Regions from separate parts of the Lysinibacillus sp. NPDC096382 genome, predicted to be linked through region 2. Evidence: riboswitches for the same ligand, from Rfam matches in the RefSeq annotation. Region 2 holds a riboswitch; the other holds the start of a gene.
What was found. A riboswitch is a leader RNA that binds a small molecule or an ion and turns the genes downstream of it on or off. The one in region 2 is predicted to bind cobalamin.
Positions count from the first base shown of each region.

Region 1 (4,643 bases), on a different contig from region 2:
TTTAGTGAAGGATGGATAGAAGCTGAAGATCGTGCAAATAAGTCCGCTGTTGCATTTTGTTCAGGTTTTCCACTTTCGAAAGAATCAAGAATTTTCATGACATTTGGCGGTACAATTACAGATGTATTAACACTTGCTCATGAATTAGGACATGCCTTCCATAACGATGCAATGAAATCTATTAATGGCGTGAATAAACAATATCCAATGAGCATTGCTGAAACTGCTTCAACGTTTTCAGAGATGATTATATTAGATGCGGCAATGCAAAAAGCTGAATCTACTAATGAAAAATTATTTTTGCTTGATGAGAAATTAAAGCGTAGTGTCATGAATTTCATGAATATTCATTCTCGGTTTTTATTTGAAAAGAAATTTTATGAAGAACGTAAAGAAGGAATTGTTTCATCATCACGCTTAAACGAAATTATGCAAGAAGCAATAGATGAAGGCTATGATGGTTCTCTTGATAATCCTTCACTGCATTCATGGATATGGACACCACATTATTATATGACACAATCTCCTTTTTATAATTTTCCATATTCATTCGGATATTTGTTTGCATTGAGTTTATTTGCAAAGGCAAAAGAAGAAGGTAAAGAATTCGAAAGATGTTATTTAGATTTGCTTCGCGATTCAGGGAGTATGTGCACAGAGGAATTAGTGATGAAACATTTAGGTGATGATATCACTTCGGAAGCTTTTTGGAAAAAGGGAATAGAATTATGCATTAAAGATGTGGATGAATTTATCAAATTAAGTAGAGAGTGTATCATTATTTAAAGATGACGAACCTTAATGACAAAAGAAAATAATCCAACCGCCATTTGTAAGTGGACTTTCCCAGTAGCCTTATACTAAAGGTGCAGATGAGGTGAGGTAATGGTGTTAAGAAAATATTTAAGTATTATTTCATTGTTATTGTTTTCTTTGTTCATTATTTTCGCCTTTATTACACCAATTGAAGTGAACGGAACCTCGGAAATTGGGGACATTGTGGTTATTTCTTTAATAATCGCTTCATTTCTAACTGCATTTTTTAGCCAAAAGGGGAAGTTGAGAATTTTTGCGTTAATTGTTTCCGCGATGCCACTGCTTTTTCTACTAGGATTGATAGTACTACCGATATTTTATTTATTAGAGCAATAAGCGGGTACGTTCTTTGAAGATGGTGAAGTTATTAATATTCAATTCACGAATATCAAAACAAAAAGACAGAGTTCATTAGGTGAATCTGAAACTTTAACACCAAAATTCTTTTTAATCCTACCAATATGGGCTATTGGGGTACTATTGATGTGGAAATTTCTTACCAAAAACAAATTGGAAAATGCTTTTTGTTTCAGAATAATATTGAGCAACTCTATTGCTTTGGTTAACTATTCCTATCGGTTTAAAGTTTGCGTTTCAATTTATATAAGAAGATCGAGGAGAAGATATATTTGTTGTTTGATCACCTAAATGGGTTTGAAAATTGATAAATAGAGTGGTGATAAAGTGGACAATGCAAATTCTTTATGCCGTTTTCGAGAATGATATTCAATTGCCGATTTTGGATATTACACATCCCCTTTTCAACGCAAGTATTGATGAACAAGCGTATCATTTGAGCTGTCTCAAGTCAGCCAAGAGCATTGAATCATTAAAAAAGATGCCTGGCTTTATCCGCAACATCTTTGTGAAAATGTCGAATGTTGACAATTCCTATCTTAGCGGCATGCGTACTTTGCTGTACAAACTTGGCCCCGACTTAACCAACGGGATAAAATTAGGTTTCCGGGACAAGTGGGCGGTGAAGCAAACTTCTTTCATGGGACTCCGGATCAGGCTGAGGGATCTTTGCCGGCGCCAGTCGGAAATTTTGCTCCCCCAGCTCAAGCAATTCCCTGAACGGAACCTTTGTTTCTTCAATATCGCTGGGGGAGCCGCTACCGACAGTATTAACACCTTAATTCTCATTCAAGAATCGGACCCAGAATTATTAAAGGAACGCAAGATTGAAATCAATATTTTAGATATCGATACTTACGGCCCCAATTTTGCCAAACGATGCATCGACGTTTTGAAGAAGCCAGGGGAACGCTTTCAAGACCTGGACATTACCCTCAATATTATTCATTATGACTGGAATCAACCAGAGGCATTATTAAAGATGTGTTTAGAACGTTTCGACTGGATTCAGCTCTGTTCATCGGAGGGCGGTCTATTTGAGTACGGTTCGGATTCAGATATCATTGAAAATCTAAACCATTTCTATACTAACTCTCCGGAGGACGCTAGGGTCACGGGTTCATTAATTTTTGACCGAGCGCATGTAAATCCGGGATACTTGGGATTTACAGAGTTTGTTGGCGTGCAAATCCAATATCTTGGGCTAGAGGGATTGCAGCGGATTTTAAGTCAAACCTCTTGGGTTTTGGAAGAATCCCATGAAATTGATACGATCTATCTTCTGTTTTCATTGAAGAAGCGTGACTAAAAATAAAAAGTAGTTACATGAGGCCAGGGTTAAGTTAGTCATAATATATAAGATTTTTATTATATTCAGAAAATGAAATTGACGTGAACATTAGCGCATGTTATGTTTAATACTAATTTCATAGCAACCATTACAAGTTTGAGTGAAATAAACTTTCATTCAATTAAAAGGAAAATGGGTGTAAATCCCATGCTGTCCCGCAGCTGTAAATGAGGAGTTTTGTTTCGATAACCACTGAGTAATTACTTGGGAAGGTGAAGCAAAATCATGATTCATGAGCCAGAATGCCTGCTTGTAAAGAGATTCATTGATGATCTACGAAAGATAGGGAGATGGATAGAGGCTTACTTATAGTAAGTTATTCTGTCCTTATTCTTTTGGAATAAGGTTTTTTTTATGCCTTCTTTCAATCTTTAGATTCTTCATTTAGTGCACCACAAACAAAGAAGGAGACAGAAAATGAGATTGACAAAGTATTTACTTCCTTTCACGCTTATTTTGATGTTCAGTTTACTCACTGGCTGTACAAGCAATGAAAAGGGAGAGACAGCATCGAAACAACAGACAGACGAAAAAATGATAACGATTGGGTGGCCATTAGATGTAGGTCCATTAAATCCCCATACATATTTACCAAATCAAATGACAGCACAAGCAATGGTCTATGAATCATTGGTTGAATATAACGACGATGGGACAATTACACCGAAATTAGCGGAAAGTTGGGACATCTCTAATGATAAAACTGCTTATACTTTTCATTTAAGAAAAGATGTTAAGTATTCAGACGGAACAGCTTTTAATGCAGATAATGTAATACGAAACTTTGATGCCGTTTTAGCAAACCGTGATATGCATTCTTGGATGGGTATGGTAAACCATATAAAAGAGGTTGTGAAAGTGGATGAATTTACAATTCGTTTGCAATTGGATGAACCGTATTATCCTGTTTTAAACGAACTTGCCTTTGTAAGACCTTTCCGTTTTTTAGGTGATAATGGATTCCCTAAAGGTGATGCGACCCAAGATGCAATTAAAGCGCCAATTGGGACAGGCCCATGGGTTTTAACAGATTACAAAAAGGATGAGTACGCTCTATTCAGTCGCAACGAAAACTACTGGGGGGAAAAACCTCTTGTAGAACAAATAAAAGTAAAAATCATCCCTGATTCAGAATCTATTTCATTGGCCTTTGAAAACGAAGAATTAGATTTAATATATGGTCGAGGCATTATTAGTTTAGATAATTATACATATTTAAAAGATAGTGGTAAATATAAAACCGCTACGTCTGAACCTTTGTCTACAAAAGCGCTACTGTTCAATACACAGTCTGGCCCGTTAGCAGAATTGAAGGTTCGCCAAGCGATTCAATATGCAATCAATAAGGAACAAATGGTTGATAGTATAACACATGGTACAGAAAAGGTTGCCAATACACTTTTTTGGGATGCTATTCCATATGCCAATATTGATTTAGCGCCAATTTTATATAATCCCAAAAAAGCACAACAATTGCTAGATGAAGCGGGATGGAAGCTACAGAAGGGTGAAAAAATTCGCTCTAAAAACGGACAGCCACTAACATTAGATTTAATCTACATTGCTACAGATGCGATTCAAAAGCCAATGGCGGAACTAATGCAAGGTGAACTAGCAAAAATAGGGGTACAGTTGAATTTAGAAGGCGCAGATGTGATGGTAGGTCTGCAAAAATTAATGGATAATCAGGTTGATATTAATTTCTGGCGTACAAATGGACCACCAACAGATCCACATAGCTTTGCTAATGAATCAGCTACACCAAACGCTAATGGTGTCTATGAAGCAAAATTAGGCTTACCAAATGCCAAAGAAATCGATACTAAAATTCATCAATTATTAGTAGGTACAGATGAAAAAGAGCGCGTGCAACTTTATACGGATATTTTAACAAAGTTCCATGACCAAGCACTATTCTATCCTATATCTTACGAAACCAATAACGTGATTTATCAGCCATATATGAAAGATTTTGCTCCACGTGCATCTGAATATGATATTCCATATGCACAAATGGAAAAAGAAAAATAACTGTAAAAGAGAGAGTATGTCGATCAAAGACAGCTCTCTCTTTATCATAGGATTGATTAGGAAGTGACAGCATGTATGAATCAACATG
Region 1 is NZ_JBIWFC010000002.1:258,613-263,255, reverse strand. It holds gene ACIQZA_RS05070 (M3 family oligoendopeptidase) at 1-786, shown strand, start outside; gene ACIQZA_RS05065 (histidine kinase) at 886-1,152, shown strand; gene ACIQZA_RS05060 (hypothetical protein) at 1,508-2,482, shown strand; cobalamin riboswitch at 2,600-2,792, shown strand; gene nikA (nickel ABC transporter substrate-binding protein) at 2,942-4,555, shown strand; gene nikB (nickel ABC transporter permease) at 4,627-4,643, shown strand, end outside.
Region 1: linked by a shared signal. The riboswitch ahead of nikA (nickel ABC transporter substrate-binding protein) and the one ahead of ACIQZA_RS23850 (hypothetical protein) in region 2 are both predicted to bind cobalamin.

Region 2 (4,643 bases):
AGCATTTCTGCTAAAGTAGTCATCGTTATTTCCTGACGGTCACGATATGCGCTTTTCACAAGTCCAACTGGTGTATCTGGCGAACGATATTCCAATAAAATTCTTTGTGCCTCTACAATTTGTCTCGTACGACGGCCACTTTTCGGGTTATAAAGAGCAATAACAAAATCCGCCATTGCTGCCGCTTCTACTCTTTTTGCAATTAAATTCCAAGGTGTTAAGTGGTCACTTAAACTAATGGTACAGGCGTCATGCATAATTGGAGCACCTAGTAAACTTGCACACGAATTAATAGCTGAAATACCTGGAACAATTTCTACCTCGATACCAGTTGCCTCTGTCCAGCCTAGCTCGATTAATACCTCATACACTAATCCTGCCATCCCATAAACCCCGGCATCTCCACTAGAAATGACCGATACGATACTTCCAGCCTCTGCTTGACGTACCGCTTCCTGTGCACGTGAAACTTCCTCCGTCATACCAGTACTAATAATCGACTTTGCACTAACTAAATCCTGAATAAGCTCAACATACGTTTTATAGCCTATAATCATATCACTTTGTTGTAGTGCCTCCACAGCACGAGTCGTAATATGTTTAAAATCTCCAGGACCAAAGCCAACTACGAAAATCTTACCTTTTTGTGCCATTTCGTTACCCCTCTTTCACCTTTTCAATGCCTTTAATGGCTGTTGTTTGTGCTGTACGCTGTAACGAACCTTCCCGCAATGTAAAGACATGCTCATTATGTAACGACTCATGATTTAAATCTTGTACGAGTGCTCTCGCATGCTCCGTTGTTGGCACACGGTACCAATTTCCCTGAGGATATGCAATGACAACACAAGCATCTTTACATCTGCCATTACAGCGAGTTCTCGTCGTATGTATTTCCTTATCAAGCGCCAGCAACTGTATTTCATCACGGATCGCCTGTGTAATGTCCTCAGCATCTTTTTTCATACAGCTACTACCATTACAAATAAAAAGATGTGTTTTCATCCCCTCTAAATTCCAAGTTGTCATAGTCGTTCTCCCCTCATTTGCTTTTAGGAAAAAGAAAAACCTTTACTCTAGACGAAGAGTAAAGGTTTAGTAGAAGCCAAATAAAAACGAATATATACAGGTACTCGCTCTTGCTTCAACTTCTCCCTCCGAAAAGTTTGCATGCATCATCCCATAAGCAGGTTTCCTGACTTAAGCTTCCTTTTACTTTCGCGCCTTCCCAAGTTTTCACTAGTGGCATCCGCGATTTCATCAGCTATTACAGTAGCGGGGGCTGTATCGGACTTTCACCGATTTCCCTATTATCTTGAATATTCAAGCACTTATGGACGTTTTATATGAATTTTTAATATATCAAGTATGCCTCGGCATAATTGCATGACAGCCGCCGGAGGCTTTAACTTCTTTCAGCAAGTACAGGTGTTTTGACACCCGCTGAAAAGAACTTAAATCAGCATTCATCTTACCATCTATAGAGGTAGGAGACTTCTGTAGCTAACGCTTCACTTTCGCTACAAAAGACATTTGCTGAAAGAATTTTAATGTAATTGAAAACTGTTTCTATCATAGCTTATTTTTTAAAAATTTCAATATTACTTTCTTAATTTGTGACAATTTTTTTAAAATTCTATAGAAAAACGCGACATTTCTTTTTGATTTATCTAAATTTTCGACGTAGACTATTAATTTAAAATTTTTCTATAAAAATCATAGCATATATATGGAAATTCATGTTACACTTTGTCGTGAAATCTCACAACTTCATCTTTTTTCGGTGCGAATTGTTCAGCATTTCGCTTAAAAGGGAAGCCGGTTCAAGTCCGGCGCGGTCCCGCCACTGTACTAGGGAGTTTTATAGAGAATGTCACTGTCCAAAGGATGGGAAGGCCTATAAAACGTTGAACTAAAGCCAGGAGACCTGCCGAAAAATATGTGATCGTTTCAACCTACGAGGATGGGTGTGCGGCTTAGCAGATTAGAATTTTATTTGCTTTTTTAGCATGCACTTTTCCACTATCGGAGAAGTGCTTTTTTTCATTCAGAAGAGACTCCATCTCAAGGTAGTAGATGAGTACAGATATGGTTCCAACCGGGCCAAAACACCTACTGAATGAAAAAAAGCTTCCGGCGGATGTCACGGACTTTGAAAGGAATGAATTGTGCTTGCACAATTCAAAATCCGGACGCATTGTTTATCTGCGCGAAAGCGAAGCGGCAGCGGCAAATGTTTTCTGTAGCGAAAGCATAGCGACAGCTACAAATGTTTTCTGTAGCGAAAGCGAAGCGGCAGCTACAAATGTTTTCTGTAGCGAAAGCGAAGCGGCAGCTACAAATGTTTTCTGTAGCGAAAGCGAAGCGGCAGCTACAATTACGCCAAGGCGAAATTTTATCGATCGCATACTAATTCGAAAAATTTTAAAGCTAGGAGGAGAGATTCTTGAAATTTTCAGGTTGGAAGCTTAGTTATTTCTTATTGGCATTTTTATTCGTGCCAAATCGCGCATTTGCGATGCATATTATGGAGGGCTTTTTGCCAATTGAATGGGCGATTTTTTGGTGGGTCGTATCGATTCCATTTATTATTTTAGGATTACGTTCTATTCGAAAAACCATTGAAGAAAATCCTGAAACAAAAATGATATTAGGGCTATCGGGTGCCTTTGCCTTTGTACTATCTGCCTTAAAAATCCCTTCTGTAACAGGGAGTTGTTCGCATCCAACTGGAGTTGGACTTGGGACAGTTCTTTTTGGACCATTAGCGATGAGTGTTATCGGAACAATCGTATTATTATTCCAATCTTTACTGTTAGCACATGGTGGGCTTACAACATTAGGGGCAAATACCTTTTCCATGGCAATTATGGGCCCTATTATCGCTTACTATGTATTTAAGGGCTCACAAAAACTGGGATTATCATTTTCAGTAGCCGTCTTTTTAGCAGCAATGCTTGGTGATTTAGGTACATATGTTGTCACTTCAGTGCAACTAGCTCTTGCCTTCCCTTCTGAAGTCGGTGGCTTTATGGCTTCATTCACAAAATTTGCTGGTATTTTTGCGTTAACACAAATTCCTCTTGCTGTTAGTGAAGGAATTTTAACAGTGATCGTTATGAATTTTCTGAAAAAATACAATGTGAGTGAATTAAAAGCTCTACGTGTTTTCTCAACAAAGGAGGCTCACTAACATGAAAAAGAACTTACTGCTCTTAGCCATTGTTGTGTTCCTAGCAATTATCCCCCTATTTATTCAAAAAGGTGCAGAATTCGAGGGGGCTGATGGTGAAGCGGAAGCAGCAATTAGTGAAATTGATGCTAGCTACGAGCCATGGTTTGAAAGCTTATGGGAGCCACCAAGTGGTGAAATTGAAAGCTTATTATTCGCACTACAAGCTGCTATTGGCGCTGGATTTATCGGCTATTTCATTGGCTTAATGCGTGGCAAACATAAAGAGGGTTAAGCGATGTTACTCATTGATAAGTATGCTTATTTGAATAAATTAGCGTCTGTTCATCCGTTAGAAAAAACGACGTTATCCCTTGGACTACTTATATTGTCGCTTATCATGAGAGATGAACGAATGTCACTCATTACATTTATTGTGATGAGTGCTTTTATCATTTTAGGCGCAAAAATCCCTGCTAAATATTATGCTAAATTACTATTGCTACCTGGATTTTTTTTACTATCAAGTTTAGTGTCAATTTTAATTTCTATAGCGCCAACAACTAGCACGTTACCAACGTATATTTGGTCATTTTCATTTAATAGTTGGACGATTTTTATCGGCAGAGCGAGCCTCGTGACAGCGCAACAGCTTTTTTTCATCGTCCTTGGCAGCATTAGCTGTTTGTATTTTTTAATTCTCACAACATCAGTCCAATCTATTTGTTACGTGCTAAGACAATGGCGACTTCCAACTCTATTTGTAGAGCTAGTAGAGCTAACGTATCGTTTTATTTTTATCTTTTTAGATAGTATGCAAAAAATTCATCTTGCCCAGCAGGCTCGTCTAGGATACAGCTCCCCTATGCAGTGGCTCCGTTCGGTATCAATGTTAATTGCAGCTTTATTTGTCGAGATGTTCCAACGAAGTCGTGAGCTAAACAATGCGATGGAAGCGCGTGGTGGCGAAACTGTTTATTGGCAAGACGATGTTACCTATAACGCGAAAAATTGGGTAGGTATTGCTACTATTTTTATACTCCTCATCATTTATGGAGGGTTTTTCTGATGACAGATTTATACTTTGATTTAACACATTTATCCTACGCTTATGCAGATGGAACTTATGCCCTAACAGATATTACACTTCAAATTCCAAAGGGGAAAAAAATCGCTTTACTCGGTCATAATGGAGCTGGAAAATCAACGTTATTTCAGCATTTAAATGGTATTTTGAAGCCTACCGCTGGAAGTATATCCTTTTGTGGCAATGACCTGAACTATAGTAGAAAAGCATTAAAAAAATTGCGCCAACAGGTTGGTATTGTTTTTCAGGATGCCGACAATCAGCTTTTTTCTGGCACAGTTAAGCAAGATATTGCATTTGGTCCTTTGAATCTTGGCTGGACAACTGAAAAAATTGAAGAGAAAATTGCGTGGGCTGTCGCTCAAACCGAAGTCGAAGCATTGC
Region 2 is NZ_JBIWFC010000027.1:40,110-44,752, reverse strand. It holds gene cobJ (precorrin-3B C(17)-methyltransferase) at 1-653, opposite strand, end outside; gene ACIQZA_RS23855 ((2Fe-2S) ferredoxin domain-containing protein) at 658-1,029, opposite strand; cobalamin riboswitch at 1,169-1,350, opposite strand; cobalamin riboswitch at 1,765-1,949, shown strand; gene ACIQZA_RS23850 (hypothetical protein) at 2,077-2,472, shown strand; gene ACIQZA_RS23845 (energy-coupling factor ABC transporter permease) at 2,447-3,193, shown strand; gene ACIQZA_RS23840 (energy-coupling factor ABC transporter substrate-binding protein) at 3,195-3,467, shown strand; gene cbiQ (cobalt ECF transporter T component CbiQ) at 3,471-4,241, shown strand; gene ACIQZA_RS23830 (energy-coupling factor ABC transporter ATP-binding protein) at 4,241-4,643, shown strand, end outside.